Cellvibrio sp. PSBB006: one gene and its partner. The protein of the gene in region 1 interacts with the protein of each later gene in a pairwise test. Links are inferred from orthologs where the notes say so. Each region holds a gene or a part of one and is shown on either strand. Other genes may lie near its edges. The genes, in order: CBR65_RS19025 and sfsA.

The links.
Region 2: the proteins of CBR65_RS19025 (region 1) and sfsA interact in binary tests that used the Escherichia coli proteins (3 or more experiments, as listed by UniProt). The link is inferred for Cellvibrio sp. PSBB006 from one-to-one orthologs.

Annotation. Positions count from the first base shown.
Region 1 is NZ_CP021382.1:4,561,214-4,569,061, reverse strand. The notes cover bases 2,872-5,741. They hold CBR65_RS19025 (glutamate-5-semialdehyde dehydrogenase), read right to left. Parts: upstream 5,005-5,741; coding sequence 3,739-5,004; downstream 2,872-3,738. Other genes in these bases: CBR65_RS19020 (glycine zipper 2TM domain-containing protein), read left to right, coding at 5,201-5,741; nadD (nicotinate-nucleotide adenylyltransferase), read right to left, coding at 3,074-3,715; rsfS (ribosome silencing factor), read right to left, coding at 2,872-3,008. In the rest of the region: rod shape-determining protein RodA, read right to left, coding at 1-178; mrdA (penicillin-binding protein 2), read right to left, coding at 175-2,130; 23S rRNA (pseudouridine(1915)-N(3))-methyltransferase RlmH, read right to left, coding at 2,184-2,651; more of rsfS, read right to left, coding at 2,673-2,871; more of CBR65_RS19020, read left to right, coding at 5,742-5,791; CBR65_RS19015 (PepSY domain-containing protein), read left to right, coding at 5,873-6,235; CBR65_RS19010 (response regulator transcription factor), read left to right, coding at 6,257-6,937; CBR65_RS19005 (ATP-binding protein), read left to right, coding at 6,980-7,848. UniProt on the Escherichia coli protein: Catalyzes the NADPH-dependent reduction of L-glutamate 5-phosphate into L-glutamate 5-semialdehyde and phosphate. The product spontaneously undergoes cyclization to form 1-pyrroline-5-carboxylate.
Region 2 is NZ_CP021382.1:2,364,042-2,371,870, reverse strand. Bases 4,483-7,333 are described here. They hold sfsA (DNA/RNA nuclease SfsA), read left to right. Parts: upstream 4,483-5,464; coding sequence 5,465-6,202; downstream 6,203-7,333. Other genes in these bases: CBR65_RS09825 (aspartyl/asparaginyl beta-hydroxylase domain-containing protein), read left to right, coding at 7,050-7,333; cysC (adenylyl-sulfate kinase), read right to left, coding at 6,235-6,816; dksA (RNA polymerase-binding protein DksA), read right to left, coding at 4,646-5,089; gluQRS (tRNA glutamyl-Q(34) synthetase GluQRS), read right to left, coding at 4,483-4,581. In the rest of the region: CBR65_RS09860 (sigma-54 dependent transcriptional regulator), read right to left, coding at 1-157; CBR65_RS09855 (ATP-binding protein), read right to left, coding at 319-3,279; CBR65_RS09850 (hypothetical protein), read right to left, coding at 3,373-3,567; more of gluQRS, read right to left, coding at 3,646-4,482; more of CBR65_RS09825, read left to right, coding at 7,334-7,700; CBR65_RS09820 (hypothetical protein), read left to right, coding at 7,697-7,829. UniProt on the Escherichia coli protein: Binds to DNA non-specifically. Could be a regulatory factor involved in maltose metabolism.

The DNA of each region.
Region 1 (7,848 bases):
GCAGGGTAACCATACTTTCACCGCTGGCACTGTAGAGCACAGACATGCCTACTGCGGTAAGCGCCAGGAGTAGGAACAACAGCAGGAAATCAATATGCAAGCGTTGCTGGATGGCTTCACGGCGACCAAGGCTGAAGCCGGTTCTGGGTAAACGACGGAGAAAATCCTGACCGCTCATAGCTCGTTAACTCCGCCTGCGTTAATTGAACGCCGTGCCAACGGCTGAGACGTAGCGTGGCTACGCACTGAGGCGGATGCTTCCACCGACTCTTCAGGTTGTTCCGGCACCAGATATTTGCCGCGTAAAAACGCATCCATCATCTTGCGCGCCACCGGCCCGGCCTGGCTGGAACCGCCCTCCGCATTTTCAACAATCACCGCCACTGCAATTTGCGGGTCTTCCAACGGCGCAAAAGCGACAAACAAGGCGTGGTCACGATGGCGCTCCTTGAGTGCTTCACTGTCATACTTCTCACCTTGCGCAATACCGACAACCTGCGCGGTACCCGATTTACCCGCCATACGATAGTCCGCATCCGCGCCCGCCGCACGCGCGGTGCCGCGCAAACCGTGCATTACCTCCGCCATACCATCAAAGACGGCATCCCAGTGGGATTCAGCAACATCAAAGCGATCCTCAATGATGGGAGCCAAAAACTCACCATTGGCGCGCTCCACCATCTGCGGGCGGATGCGTACACCGCGATGAGCCAGGGTCGCTGTCATAACTGCCAGCTGCATGGGCGATGTCAGCACATAGCCTTGGCCAATGGCCATATTGATGGTGTCACCCGGATACCAGGCCTGACCTTTGGCTCCGCGTTTCCACTCGCGCGACGGCCAGACGCCGCGACGCTCATTAGGGATATCGATCTGCGTCAACTCCCCCAATCCGAAATGGCTACCAAATTCGGACAGGCGATCAATACCCATGCGATTCCCCAAGTCCCAGAAATAGGTATCACAGGATTCAGAGATCGCCTGTTTCAGGTTAACGCGACTGCCGTGTCCACCCCGCTTCCAGTCACGCCAGATCCATTCGGTGTTAGGCAGACGAAAGAAGCCCGGGTCACTGATGGTGCGACTCACATCGGTGAAGCCGGTATCCAGACCCGCCAGGCCAATCATGGGCTTGATGGTTGACCCCGGCGGATAAACGCCCTGGATAAAGCGGTTATAAAGCGGCATATCGAGGGATTCGTTGAGACTGCGGTAATCCGCAAAGCTGATACCGGTCACGAATAAATTAGGGTCGTAACTGGGAATACTCACCGCGGCCAGTACACCACCGCTTTTGACCTCGATCGCCACTACCGCTCCACGACGACCGGCCAGGGCGGCAACCGCTGTTTGCTGCATGCGCACATCAAGGTATAAGTGAAGATCGCCGCCGGGCTTGGGATCTACCCGCTCAAGGACCCGCTGTACGCGGCCGCGAGCGTTGGTTTCAACGTTCTGGTTACCCACTTCGCCTAATAAAATATCTTCGTAATGCCGCTCCAATCCGGTCTTGCCGATTGAGTGGGTACCGCTGTAACGGCGGTATTGCTCTTCATCGAAATTGCCCAGCTCCGCTTCACTGATGCGTCCGACATAACCGACTGTGTGTGCAAACAGTTCACCCTGGGGATAGTGGCGAACCAATTGCGCATCAATCTCCACCCCTTCCAGGCGGAATTCATTCACCGCAAGACTGGCCAGTTCCTCCTCGCTGAGGTTGTAGCGCAGGGGCACCGGCTCGAAGGGTCGACGGCGTTGGTGCATCAGCTTGTAGAATTTTTCCAGGTCAGTCGCGCGGATATCGACGAGGGTTTGCAGGTAGGTGAGTGTTTCTTCCAGGTCGCCCGCTCGCTCACGCACAACCGATAAGGTGTAGCTCGGGCGGTTCTCCGCCAGCAGAATACCGTTGCGGTCATAGATCAAACCGCGGGTTGGTGGGATGGGCTGGATATGGACGCGGTTGCGATCAGACTGGGTGGCATAGTCCAGATACTGCACAATCTGCAAGTGGTGGTAGCGATAAACCAGCACGCCGATCAGCACCAACATCACCGAAGACATTACCGCCAAGCGTGCCCAGAAGATACGCGTTTCGCGGTGATAATCTTTAAAGTGTTGCGCTTCGGACATTGTGCCTCTGGTTGAACTGGCGAAAGATTATTACTGGCGCTATCGAGCCATCATTATTTGTGATACGGGTGATTCTGCAAGATGCTGCAGGCGCGGTACAACTGCTCGATCACCACAATGCGCACCAGCGGATGCGGCAAGGTCAACGCGGACAGCGACCAGCGCACATGAGCCTGGGCGAGGCATTGGGGAGCCAGACCATCCGGGCCGCCAATCAGCAAACAGTAGTTGTTGCCGCTCATCCGCCAGTTCGCCATGTGCTCTGCCAGTTGCTCCGTACTCCAGGGTTTGCCTTTGACATCCAGCGCAATAACCTGCTCGCCCTTGCCAATAGCAGCCAGCATCTCCTCGCCTTCCTTTTCCATGGCACGCGCAATATCGGTATTTTTGCCACGCTGTGCCAAAGGCAATTCCACCAGCTCAACCACACAATCGCGCGGCATACGTTTGGCGTATTCCGCGTAGCCTGTTTCAACCCAGGCGGGCATCTTGGTACCAACAGCGATGATGCGAATTCTCATGGCGAGAAATCCCGGCAACGATCAAGCGCGATTACTGGGGGTAATCGACCAGAGTTTTTCCAGCTCATAAAAATTGCGGGTTTCTTCCTGCATCACATGCACAACGATATCCCCGAAATCCACCAGCACCCAATCACCGGCATCAATGCCTTCCACACCGAGCGGCATGTAACCGAGTTTTTTGGAGTCTTCCACCACGTTATTGGCGATGGATTTCACATGGCGATTAGAGGTGCCGCTGGCGATGATCAGGGTATCCGTCACATCGGTCATCTCGCGCACATCCAACTGCACAATATTTTTAGCTTTCAGATCTTCGAGCGCATTGATCACGATCTGGCTTAACTCTTCTAACATTCTTTACCTGCTTACTTATAAAAAAATACTCCACCCGTCATTGAGTGAAGTCATGAAAATGATGCTTAATCCTGTCGATAAAGTCCTTCGGCCAGGATGTATCGTCGCACCGACTCGGGTAATAAAAACTGTGCTGACTCACCAGCCGCCAACTGCGCGCGGATGCCGGTGGCCGAAATATCCAGAAGACGCAATGAAGGCAAGACAATTGCGCCGCCCGGCAGTTCATCCAGCGCTGTCGCCGATGCGCGATGGTGTTGTAATAACGCCGCTACCGGTCCTGCGTTCGGCAGGGAAAAACCGGGGCGCTCAATCACCACCAGATGTGTGTAATCGAGCAGTTCCTGCCAACGGTTCCAGGAATCCAGCGCTGCAAAGGCATCAGTGCCCATGGCCCAGATCAAACTCACTTCTGCACCCAACTCGGCTCGCAGGCTGCGCAAGGTATCAAAGGTATACGACGGCTCATCGCGGCGTAATTCGCGCTCATCCAGAGTCAGCTCAGGGCAATCCATCACCGCCAGGCGAATCATCTCGGCCCGCTGTGCGCTGCTGACCTGCGGCTGACCGCGATGCACCGGGCGATGACAAGGCATCAGACGCATCTGGGCCAATCCCAAAGATTGCTTCAACTCCAAGGCAAGTCGCAAATGACCGTGATGAATCGGATCAAAGGTGCCGCCCAGGATGCCGATCTTGTTACGCATGAATGGCGTCGCCTTCAGCGGCTTTATTGGCGAATGTGCCCATCACCCAGCACGACCCATTTTTGCGAGGTTAATCCCTCCAGCCCTACCGGCCCACGCGCGTGAATCTTGTCAGTAGAGATACCGATCTCCGCTCCCAGACCATATTCAAAACCATCAGCAAAACGGGTCGAGGCATTGACCATCACCGAACTGGAATCCACCTCGGTGATAAACCGGCGCGCGCGGGTGAAGTCTTCGGTCACGATAGCGTCGGTATGTTGTGAGCTGTAACGGGTAATGTGGTCAATGGCTTCATCCAGACCGGCCACCACCTTGATCGACAACACCGGAGCGAGGTACTCGGTAGCCCAATCCTCTTCGGTGGCGATATTGACATTGATCAGGTCGCGGGTTTTTTCACAACCGCGCAGCTCCACATCCTTTTTGCCAAAGGCTACCGCCAAACGCGGCAGGATGTTGGCCGCAACACTCTCGGCCACCAGCAGGGTTTCCATCGCATTGCATACGCCGTAGCGATGGGTCTTGGCATTGAGGGCAATGGCGAAGGCTTTTTCAAGATCTGCTTTATCGTCGATATACACGTGGCAGATGCCATCAAGGTGTTTAATTACCGGGACGCGCGCGTCATTGCTGATCCGCTCGATCAGCCCCTTGCCGCCGCGCGGGACAATGACGTCCACATATTCGGGCATGGTGATTAATTCGCCCACAGCAGCGCGATCGGTGGTTTCCACAATTTGCACGACCGTGTCGGGCAAACCGGCAGCTTTCAGCCCTTGTTGCAGGCAAACGGCAATAGCGCGATTGGAATGAATGGCTTCACTGCCACCGCGCAGGATCGCCGCGTTACCGGATTTGAGACACAAGCTGGCCGCATCAATCGTCACATTGGGCCGGGATTCATAGATGATGCCCACCACACCCAGTGGAACGCGCATCTTGCCCACCTGAATGCCGGACGGGCGATAGCTCAAACCAGTGATTTCACCACAAGGGTCCGGCAGTGCGGCTACCTGGCGCAGCCCTTCGATCATGCCGTCAATTGTGCTCGGCTTGAGGGCGAGACGATCCAACATGGCGGAATCCAGACCATTGGCCGCGCCAGCTTCCAGGTCTTTCTGGTTTTCAGTAGTCAGCGTGGCACGGGCGTTATCAAGGGCATCAGCAATCGCTAGCAATGCCTGGTTTTTTACGCCGGTTGACGTGGATGCAATCACGCGTGACGCCTGACGGGCATTGCGGCCCAACTCGGCCATATAGGCTTTTACATCAAGAGAATCGGTCATCAGTGGTAAAAATCCGTGAACTGGGTGATGTGAAGACAAGAGTGCGGCGATTATACCCTGATTGCCGCACCCTTTTGGCGAATTTAGCGGGACATAAAGCGGGATTTACTTCAGTTCCGGTTCAGTTTGATGGCGGTAATCTGCTGCCAAGGGTGAAGAGTCCCTTGATCCCCAGATTACTCAGTGGAGAACAACCATGAAAAAGTCCCTCTTGATCAGCACCATCACCGGCGTCACCTTGAGCTTGTTGCTGGCCAATGGCGCTTTGGCGGGCCACAAACATCACCACAAGCACCAGCATCGTCACACTGGCTACGATCACAGAGGCCACGGGGACTATGCCCGCGTGGTCGAGGCTCGCCCGATTTACCAGCGGATTGAAGCACAGGTGCCGCAGCAATCCTGCCACTATGAAACCGTTGCTTATCGTGAACCCGGCAGAAGTAATTCCTATACCGGTGCCGTGGTGGGCGGATTAATCGGTGCGGCTGTCGGCCATGAATTGGGGCATAGCAAACGCAACAAAGATGTCGGTGCCGTGGCTGGCGGTTTGCTCGGCGCAACTATCGGTCATGACATCAGCCGCAACCGGTCCGGCGGCGGGACTACCCACTACCGCGACGAGCAGGTTTGCCACACCCGCTACCAAACCGAGTATTCGCAGCGCGTGATAGGTTACGACGTAACCTATCAGTACCACGGACAGTATTACCAAACCCGCACCAGCCAGCATCCCGGTGACCGTATTCCTGTCGATGTTCATGTGCGCCCGGGTCGCGGCTATTAATGGCTCCGCTTTTGCCGGGGTGCCAAATCACCCCGGATTCTTTTTTCCTGTGAAGGCACACACGCGGTAGTTGCAAACACCTTGTATACTTACTCCCAACTTGATGATTTTGCAGGAAGTCTTGCCATGTCGCTGTTGCGTCACTCCAATTCCCCCTGTCGCTGGCTGATTATTGTGCTGCTGGCAATGACGCTGGGCTCACTCCATTCCACCGCCTCCGCCGAACCCCGGCGGGACAAGGGCAGCCAGGAAGAACGGCCGCGCGCGCGCATCTCTGCGTCCCAGGCGGCGGCCATAGTCCAACAACGCTACGGCGGTAAAGTGATGAATGTCAGCACCCGTCAGTCTGGCAATGGCGTCGTCTATGGCGTAAAAATTTTGCAGAACTCCGGTCATATGCGCACCGTCAATGTGGACGGGCAGACCGGCGCCATCCTCAATTAAATTTCTGAAGCGGACCCCAGCATGCGTATCCTGATTGTGGAAGACGAGCCCAGCCTGCGCGAGCAGATCAGCAGTCAGTTAAACGCTGAAAAATTTGCCTGCGATACCGCCGGCGATGGGCGCGAGGGACTGTTCCTCGGCGAAGAATACGATTACGACCTGGCCATCATTGATCTCGGCTTGCCGTTGCTGGACGGCACCGAATTAATTCGCCAACTGCGCGCCAAACAGCGCAACTTCCCCATTTTGATCCTCACCGCACGCGGCGCCTGGCAGGACAAGGTAGAAGGGCTGGAGGCCGGTGCGGACGATTACCTCACCAAACCTTTTCATCCGGAAGAACTTCGGGCACGCATCAACGCCCTGCTGCGTCGCGCCAGCGGACATGCGGCACCGGTGTTGGACTACGGCCCGCTCACCATCGACACTAACGCCCGTCGGGTTCACCTGCGCGGCCAGGAGGTAGAGCTGACCAGTTTCGAATACAACACGCTCACCTACCTGGCGTTGCATGCAGGCAAGAATGTCTCCAAGACCGAGCTGACCGAACACTTGTATGCACAGGACTATGATCGCGATAGCAATGTGATTGAAGTCTTTGTCGGCCGCCTGCGCAAAAAACTCGACCCGGATGGCAGCCTGAATTTAATTACCACTCAACGTGGTCTGGGTTATCGCTTTAATCTCGACACCGACAAATAACTCCGTCCGCTTTATTCACCAGCGCAGATTCGATAACGAAAGATGGCCGTCAAACTTACTTCGATCTCCGCCCGCTTGCTGGTCGCGTCTGCCCTGCTGCTGCCGCTGTTTTTGGGACTTACCGGTTTTTTCCTCGACAACGCTTTTCAACGCAGCCTGATGGCCGCCGAGGATGCACGCCTGCGCACCCACTTGTATTTGTTATTCAGTGTCGCGGAGCTGCCCAATATCCGTACCCGCAAAGTCAATCTGGAGATGCCCACGGTCTTGATGGAGCCGGATTTCGAGCGTCTGAATTCCGGCCTCTATGCCTACATTTACAACGAAGAAAAAGAATTAATCTGGCGTTCCAATTCCGCCGCGCTGATGGACGCACCGACCAATGACAGATTTGCCGAACAGTCCACCGTAGGGCAACTGATTGTGCAGGAAGAAACACATGATGAAAGCCTGCGTTTCAGTGCGCATTACGATGTCATTTGGGAGGATGCCCGTGGCAAGGGCCACCCGTTTCGCTTTGCGGTGACCCATGATGGCGATGCATTTTTGGCTGAGCTGAAAGCCTATCGCAATCAGCTTTGGCGCTGGTTAGGGGCAGCAGGATTATTGTTACTGTTGGCCCAGACAGTGATCCTGCGCTGGGGTTTACGTCCGCTCAGCAAATTGGCGCGTGCCCTTAAAGCCATGCAAAGTGGTGATACCCGCAACATCGCCGGGGAACATCCACGGGAGCTGCAACGCATTGTCGACAACTTGAACCTGGTACTTGCACGGGAAGAAGCGCTGCGCCAACGCTACCGCAATAGCCTGAGCGACCTGGCCCACAGCTTGAAAACCCCGTTGGCGGTTTTGCAGGGCAAGGTGAACCAGGGTTCCAGCGATGGCGATTTGCAACAGACACTCGCCGAACA
Region 2 (7,829 bases), 2.2 Mb from region 1 along the record:
GGTCGCTGATGATCAGGTCGTAATCCTTGAGTTGGTAACGGGTGGTAGCTTCCTTAACGGAGGGGGCTTCATCGACTTCGTATTGGTTGCGCTCAAGCAGTTTGTGCAGCGCGGTACGAATGATGGTTTCATCTTCAACAATCAGGATTTTGCTCATAGGTCTTCTGTCGCTTAAGTAAACCGTACCCGGTTGAGTGTGGGGCTTATCCTACATCAAAACGGTAACACTTCCACTGGGAAGTGTGTAGGAAATGCACTTTTCGGGTGAAATAGATACGCATCCATGCGCGTAAACAGGGCAATACCCTGTTTAGCCGCTTACAACACCGAATCAATGTGACGCGGTAGCTTGATGGTGAAGCGGGCGCCGCGGTTGTGCACGGTATCGGCAGGACTGGTGATATCGAGATAACCACCATGGTCGTCGACAATGCTGTACACCATGGCCAGGCCAAGACCAGTACCTTCACCGGGTTCCTTGGTGGTGAAAAAGGGTTCAAAGATCTGCTCGATGTGCTCCGGTGCAATGCCGGACCCTTCATCCGTCACCGAGAAGATGATGCTGTATTCGTCTTCATTGCTGTCGAGGGTAACGCGGCCCTGCTCCGGGCTGGCGTCCCGGGCATTGGACAGCAAGTTGATAAATACCTGGATAATCCGTTGGGTGTCACCCGCCACAATGGCGTTGGGGGCGATGTCATTGCTGAACAAGACCTGGTTCTTGTCCTTTTGCAGGGAGAGTAACTGGATGGCTTCATTGGCGCAGTCGCGCAGGATCACCGCCTGAAAGTCACTCTTCTTGTTGTGGCCCGTATGGGAAAACCCGACCAGGGATTGCACGATCCGGCTGACCCGGTCGGTTTGACTGAGTATCTGCTCAGCAGTTTCCAGGATTTCCGGGTTTTCAGATTCATAGCGCAGGTTCTGCGCCAGGCAGGCAATGCCGGTAATAGGGTTGCCAATTTCGTGGGCCACGCCAGCGGCCAGTCTACCCACCGAAGCCAGGCGTTCACTGTGCACCAGTTCCTGTTCCAGCAACTGGGTTTCGGTCACGTCTTCCAGCAGGATCACCTGGTCATAAACCCCGGCGTTGATGGTGCCTTCAATCGCTGCCTTGTGCAGGCTGACCCAGTGGGGACGGCCATTCAGCTCGATTTCGCGCCGGTAATAATGGGTTTCACTGCCGTTGCTGAATTCGGTGAGCAAGCTGCGCCAGGGCTCGGCGATGTCATCGAGGCGTGAGCCGGTAACTTCTTCACCGGGCGTCTCGGTCAGGTCTGCCATGGCCCGGTTCCACATCAGGATCTCCATATCGCGCCCCAGAGAGCACACCGCCATGGGCAGCTCTTCCAGGGTTTTACGGTGATACAAGCGCAGGTTGTTCAGCTCTGCGGCCATCCCGGTGAGATGGTCGCGATATTCGGAGAGGCGGTTTTCCATCAGGTTGATATCGACGGTATCCCGCGCTTCTGCCACCTGATAAGGCAGGTGCTTATCCATAATCTCGCTGGCGACGTGAATCCCCATCAGGCTGGAGAGGTTGCCTTCAATCTGGTCGCGCAGGCGGCGCAAGGCGTAGGGGCGCCGTTCGTTGATACTCAGGTTTAACTCATTGAGGGCAATATCTACTTCGCGGCTGGCGGTCACTTTGCCCAGGGGTTTGGTCAGGCGGGTTTTGAATTCGAGGGCCGAATGCACATCCAGCGCCTGGCGTACGGGATGGCTGAGTTCGTCGGCCGCACACAGGTCAGCACTGTAGTGTTCATCTTCGGTCTGGCGGGTGATCAGCGAGATGATGACAAAGATCAGTGTATTTACCCCGAGCGACACCAGGGTTACATCACTCCAATGCTCAATGCCGACAGGTATCACCACCTCCGTAAAGGGCACCGCGAGGGCTTCTATGTGCCATATCACCGGAACCAGTAAACCCGCCGCCCAGATCAGCGTACCGGCGGCAAGCCCGGCAAGCATGCCGCGCCGGTTGCCTTTGGTCCAGAACATGATCGCGAAGGTGCCTGGCAGGAATTGCAGGGTTTCGATAAAGGCCAGCAGGGCGAGGTTTGTCAGGCTGTAGCGGTTGTCGAGAATCCAGTAAAACAGGTAACCACCGAGGAAGATGGCGCCGATCAGGATGCGGCGCAACCATAACAGCTGGCGGTAGATGTCATGGCGCGCGCGCAAGCGGAAGGTGGGTAGCAGCCAGTGGTTCATCACCATGGTCGCCAGGGCCAGCGTGATGATGATCATGGCGCCGGTTGCGGCGGACAGGCCGCCGAGGAACGCCAACACCGTCAGCCCCGGCGAGTTGAACAAAATGGGCACACCCAGGGTGAAGTATTGCGCGGGTAAGGGCACCGCCAGCTCAAACCCGGCCCACAAAATGGGGAATACCGGTAACGCCATCAACAATAGAAACAGCGGGAACGCCCAGGTCACTGTGTGGGAATTACGCATCAGTGGGTTTTCCGCGAGCCCCAGATGGAAGATATGCGGCATGGTGACCGCCGTCGCGATAAACACCAGCAGCAAGGTATGGGCCGAGCCGTCGCGGATCGGGGTGTGCAGCAGCGCGATATTTTCCGGGTGATCGGCGAGCCATTCGTCCAGGCCCCCCAATCCGTCGAAGATGCCGTACACCGCCACCAATCCCACCGCACAAAGCGCGCACACTTTCAGCAGCGACTCAAATGCCATGGCAGTGATCAGCCCGCGATGTTGTTCGCGGTTGGAGCCGAACAGAATCGTAAACAACGCGAGAATCACGCAGTAGCACAGTGCCATCAGATCCTTGAAGGTCAGGCCCGTGCCCTGTAATGGCAACGAAGGATTGCCGCTGACGGTGAGGATGTGCATGGTGTCCGCGATGGCCTGAATCTGCAGCGCCATCAACGGCAGGATGCCGAGCAACATGCACAGTGTGGTCAGCGCGCCCACGGCATGGCTGTGGTAACGAAATACCAGCAGGTCTGCCAATGAGTGAACCTGGTGGCGCCGCGCCAGTTCCGCCAAGGGCGCCAGTGCGACCGGCGCAAACAGGAATAACGCGCCGGTGCCCAGGTAATAGGCCAGCGCGCCGTAACCATAAGAAAAGGCCAGGTCGATGACCCCGTAAAACGCCCAGGCGCTGGCAAAGATGCCGAGCGACAAAATATAGGTGATGGGATGCGAGGTAATGGAATCCGGAATCCAGCCGCGTTCGGTAATCCAGGCGATACCGAACAGGAGCAGAAGATAACTGATGCCGATCAAGGCAACGTGGCTTAACTCAAACGTCATGGTGGTCGATTCTTTTTGTAGGCTTTCTTCAGTGTGTGTGTATAACTTTTATACCCGGGTCGATGGTCCGGGTTGTATCAATCAATTGATTAATCAGTCTTGCAGGTGGCGTCGGTTGATCGACGGCTTTTTGCGTAACTGGATAACAAACGCAATGACAATAACCAGGGCCCAGATAATGTAAGGCCGGTACCAGGCGCCTTCGGGGTTGATGATCCAGGTAAACAACGTCGGCGAGAAAATATAGGCAATCAGCAACAGCAATATGACAAGGCGTTGATTGGTCATGATGGGTTTCCTGTATTGCCGATGTGTGTGACGTCAGTTGTGGCTGACCCGTTTGTACTTGAGTCATTGCTGCCAGTCTCAGGGTGCCCGGTTGCCTGGTTTCAGGTGGCTCATATGCCAATGTGCCTTACCCCACTCCAGTACGTCGGTCGCGCTGGCTTTTATCAAAGCGAGTGGTGGATTCTGCCCTAAAAACTGCAGTGCATGCCATAAATTGTTGCCCGCGTTTGTGCTGTCCAAAGGCGGAGCCAGATTTTGCTTACTCAGTTTCTGCCCTTGTTCGTTGAGTACCAGAGGTACATGCCCAAATTCGGGAACTGCTGCGCCGAGCAAGCGAAAAAAGAAAATCTGGCGGGCGGTGACCTCTAACAAATCATTGCCGCGAATAATATGCGTCACCTGCTGCGCGATATCGTCCACGACGACGGCTAACTGATAAGCAAATAAATCGTCCTTGCGTTTCAGGATCTGGTCGCCCGCTGTATCGCGCAGATTTTGTCGTTGCTCGCCCTGGATCAGGTCTGCAAAGCACACATCCTGATCCAATGCTGCATAATCCGGGGGCAGGTCATACAGCTTCAATCGCCAGGCATGCGGTTGATCCAGGTCAATGGTCCGGTTTCGGCAGCGGCCATTGTAGATGCCACCCATGGCTTGCAGATCCTGGCGGGTGCAGTTACAGGCGTAGAGCAAATCCTCATTGCGTAAGGTCTCAAGCACTTCTTCATAGGCGGATAAGCGCTGGCTTTGGTAAAGCACCGGGCCATCCCAATGCAACTGGTGCTCGTCGAGGCAACGCAGGATGGCATCCGCCGCGCCGGCCTGTTCGCGCGGTGGATCGAGATCCTCCATGCGGACCAGCCAGCTACCTTTATGCATTCGCGCATGTAAGTAACTCACCAGCGCACTGACCAGTGACCCGAAGTGCAAAGGGCCGGTGGGCGATGGCGCAAAACGCCCAACGTAGGTATCAGGTGGATTTAACGGAGACAGGGTGGCGAGTGAGGTGATCATAAGGCCGGAAATGAGAAGGGAGCCGATAGGCTCCCTTTATGTAAAACATCCACAGTCATCAGCATTAGCCGCCGATTTGCTTCTCTTTGATCTCGTCCAGGGTTTTGCAGTCTACGCACAAGGTGGCGGTGGGACGTGCTTCCAGGCGACGGATACCGATCTCGACGCCGCAGGCATTACAAAAACCATAGTCGTCGTTTTCGATCAGCTCCATGGTGCTGTCGATCTTTTTGATCAGCTTGCGCTCGCGGTCGCGGGTGCGCAATTCGAGGCTGAACTCTTCTTCCTGACTGGCGCGATCGGCAGGATCAGGAAAATTGGCAGCTTCATCTTTCATGTGGCTCATGGTGCGGTCTACTTCTTCCATGAGTTCCATCTTCCAGTTCATCAGGAGCTGTTTGAAATGCTCCTTCTGATTGGCATTCATATACTCTTCGCCTTTTTTCTCCTTGTAAGGAACAAAGGGGCGTAACGCGAAGGTTTCGGTATTCGTTGAGCTTTTCGGCATGATTTTGGCGCCTCGTCTAACTTCCTCAATCCAGCAGATATACGGCACTGGTGCCGCTCAAGCCTGTTGCTGTCGGAGGCGTGCGGTGTTAGAGCAACCGTCCGGGGCCAGCACACAGATTTTTAAGGGAAGGCAAGCTACCAGATAACAAAACTTGGTGCCAGCACTTTTTGGTGGGGTTTCGTAAGTCTTACCAAGCATCCCTTGAAAGATAAAATATAGCCGCTAATTGACAGCGAGGCGGGGCCATTTGTTGCGATTTTGAGACATTCATCGAGTTAATGAAGGAAGTGTTAAGCGATTCGAAACCTTCGGCCAAGCGATGTTATCCTCTCCGGCCGTGCAACAGGCTAATAAATGGAGCGCCGCGTATTCATGTCATCAACAACTCTGGCCGAGCTGTCGCCCTGGCAGGCAGCGGAACTGCTTAAGCGCTACAAACGTTTTATGGTGGATGTCCGCCTCGCCGATGGTCAGGTTATTACCCTGCATTGCCCCAACACCGGCTCCATGCGCAACTGCGTCTTGCCGGCCACCCAATGCTGGTATTCCACCTCCGATAACCCCAAACGCAAATACGCCCATACGCTCGAAGTCGTGACCACGCCCGGCGGGCATCTGGCGGGGGTGAATACCGGGCGTGCCAACACACTGGTACAGATGGCTATTGCGGCGGGCATCATTGATGAGTTGCACGGCTATACGTCTGTGCGTCGCGAAGTGGTATATGGCGAGGAAAAATCGCGGATTGATTTTCTGCTGGAAGGTGCCGCCCACGACCCTCGGCCCTGTTATGTCGAAGTCAAAAGTGTGACCTTGATGGAAGCGCCGGGGCAGGGGTTATTTCCCGATGCCATCAGTGATCGCGGCAGTAAACATCTGCGTGAGCTGATGGCCATGGTGCAACAGGGGTATCGTGCGGTGTTGTTGTTTTGTGTCCAACACACCGGGATCGAATGGGTAGAGCCTGCCGATGGGATTGATCCGGTTTATGGCAAACACCTGCGCGATGCGCTTGCCATGGGGGTCGAGGTGATTGCTTATCAGGCGGATATCAGTCCGGCTACGGCTGACATCACCTTAGTGAAAAAGCTGCCGGTACGGATTGATTGAGAAAATCCTTTTTATTTTTGCGCCAGATAATCTTATTCACGCAAACCCAGGTAACCCTGATCGCACAAATACCGGGTGATGACCGCCACACAGTCCTCTGGTGGCATCTGATCAGTGTGCAGATGAATCTCCGGATTTAGTGGCGGTTCATACGCGGAATCAATGCCGGTGAAGTCAGCAATCTCTCCCGCCCGCGCTCTGCGATAGAGCCCCTTTGGGTCGCGTGTTTCGCATACATCCAGGGGCGCATCGACAAACACTTCAATAAATTCTTCCGGTGCAAACATGTGCCTTACGCCATCGCGCATTTCACGCAAGGGCGAGATAGTCGCCGTCAGCACCATCAATCCTGCCTCGGTACATAATTTTGCCGCCGCGCCGATACGACGAATATTTTCCTGCCGGTCTGCGATAGAAAATCCCAGATCCTTGCACAGGGTTGTGCGGACCTTATCCCCATCCAGCGAAAATGTATGGCAGCCGTAAGTGAACAGGGCGCGTTCGGTCAGTGTGGCCAGCGTTGATTTTCCCGCGCCGCTCAGGCCGGTGAACCACAGCACGCAAGGACGCTGTTGCTTTTGTTGTGAACGTTCATTCTGGGTCGGTGGCGTCATAAAGTTGAGCGTGTATTGAGGTGTAATGTTTATTTGACTGGCAATGTGCTGACAATAAAGCCCATTGTGAAAGTCGCGGTCCGTTTGTGGCTGAGTGTAGCGCAGCTTGTTCTGCTTGTGCGTTTATCGTCGCCAGTAAATTGGTAATTCCGGAATTTTCATCTAGGGTTAAAAAGCTGATCCTACCCGGTCGCGTTTGTTGAAATGTTATCAGGAAGCCTCACGGACGTCTTATGGAAGTGCCAATCGCTTGTAGTTCACATGACCTTGATAAATCGCTGGTGATTTCCTGCGCACAAGTGCCTTGTCATGTTCGTCTGCTAGCGATGCAAGATGAGCTCGCGCAACTGATGCAACAGCCCTGGGTTGATCATGTCAATCGTAAGGATTACTCCGGGGGCTGGGATGTGTTGCCGTTGCGTTGTCAGCGCGTGCATGTCGATGCCCATCCGGTATTGCAAGGATTTGCCATCGCTAACGGTGAGGATTGGCAGGATCTACCGGTGCTGGCGAGGTGTCCTGCAATCAAGGCTTTTCTGCAAACGTTGCGATGCCCGCTAAAATCTGTGCGCCTGATGCGCTTGAAAGCTGGTGCAGAAATTAAACCTCATCGCGATTACGGCTTGAGCCTGGAACACGGTGAAGCGCGCTTGCACCTCTCCTTGCAAACCTCCGACAAAATTCACTTCTATGTCAATCACCAGCGCGTTCCCATGGGCGCGGGGGAGCTTTGGTATATCAACGCTGATCAGGAACATGCGGTGCAAAATCTGGGCGATGAGGATCGTATCAATCTGGTGATTGATTGTGTGGCCAATGATTGGCTGCGTGAGCAGGTAACCCTGGGATGGCATCACGGCAGAGGCCAGAGCCAGCCGGTATGAATATCTTATCTGCCTATCGGGAATTTATCAGCTCGCCAGCGCAACTGGCGCAATGCCGGCAAGCCACCTCCGTCGAACAATTACTGCAACAACTAAAATTGTTGTGGCGTCAGGAAGCATTAACGGATG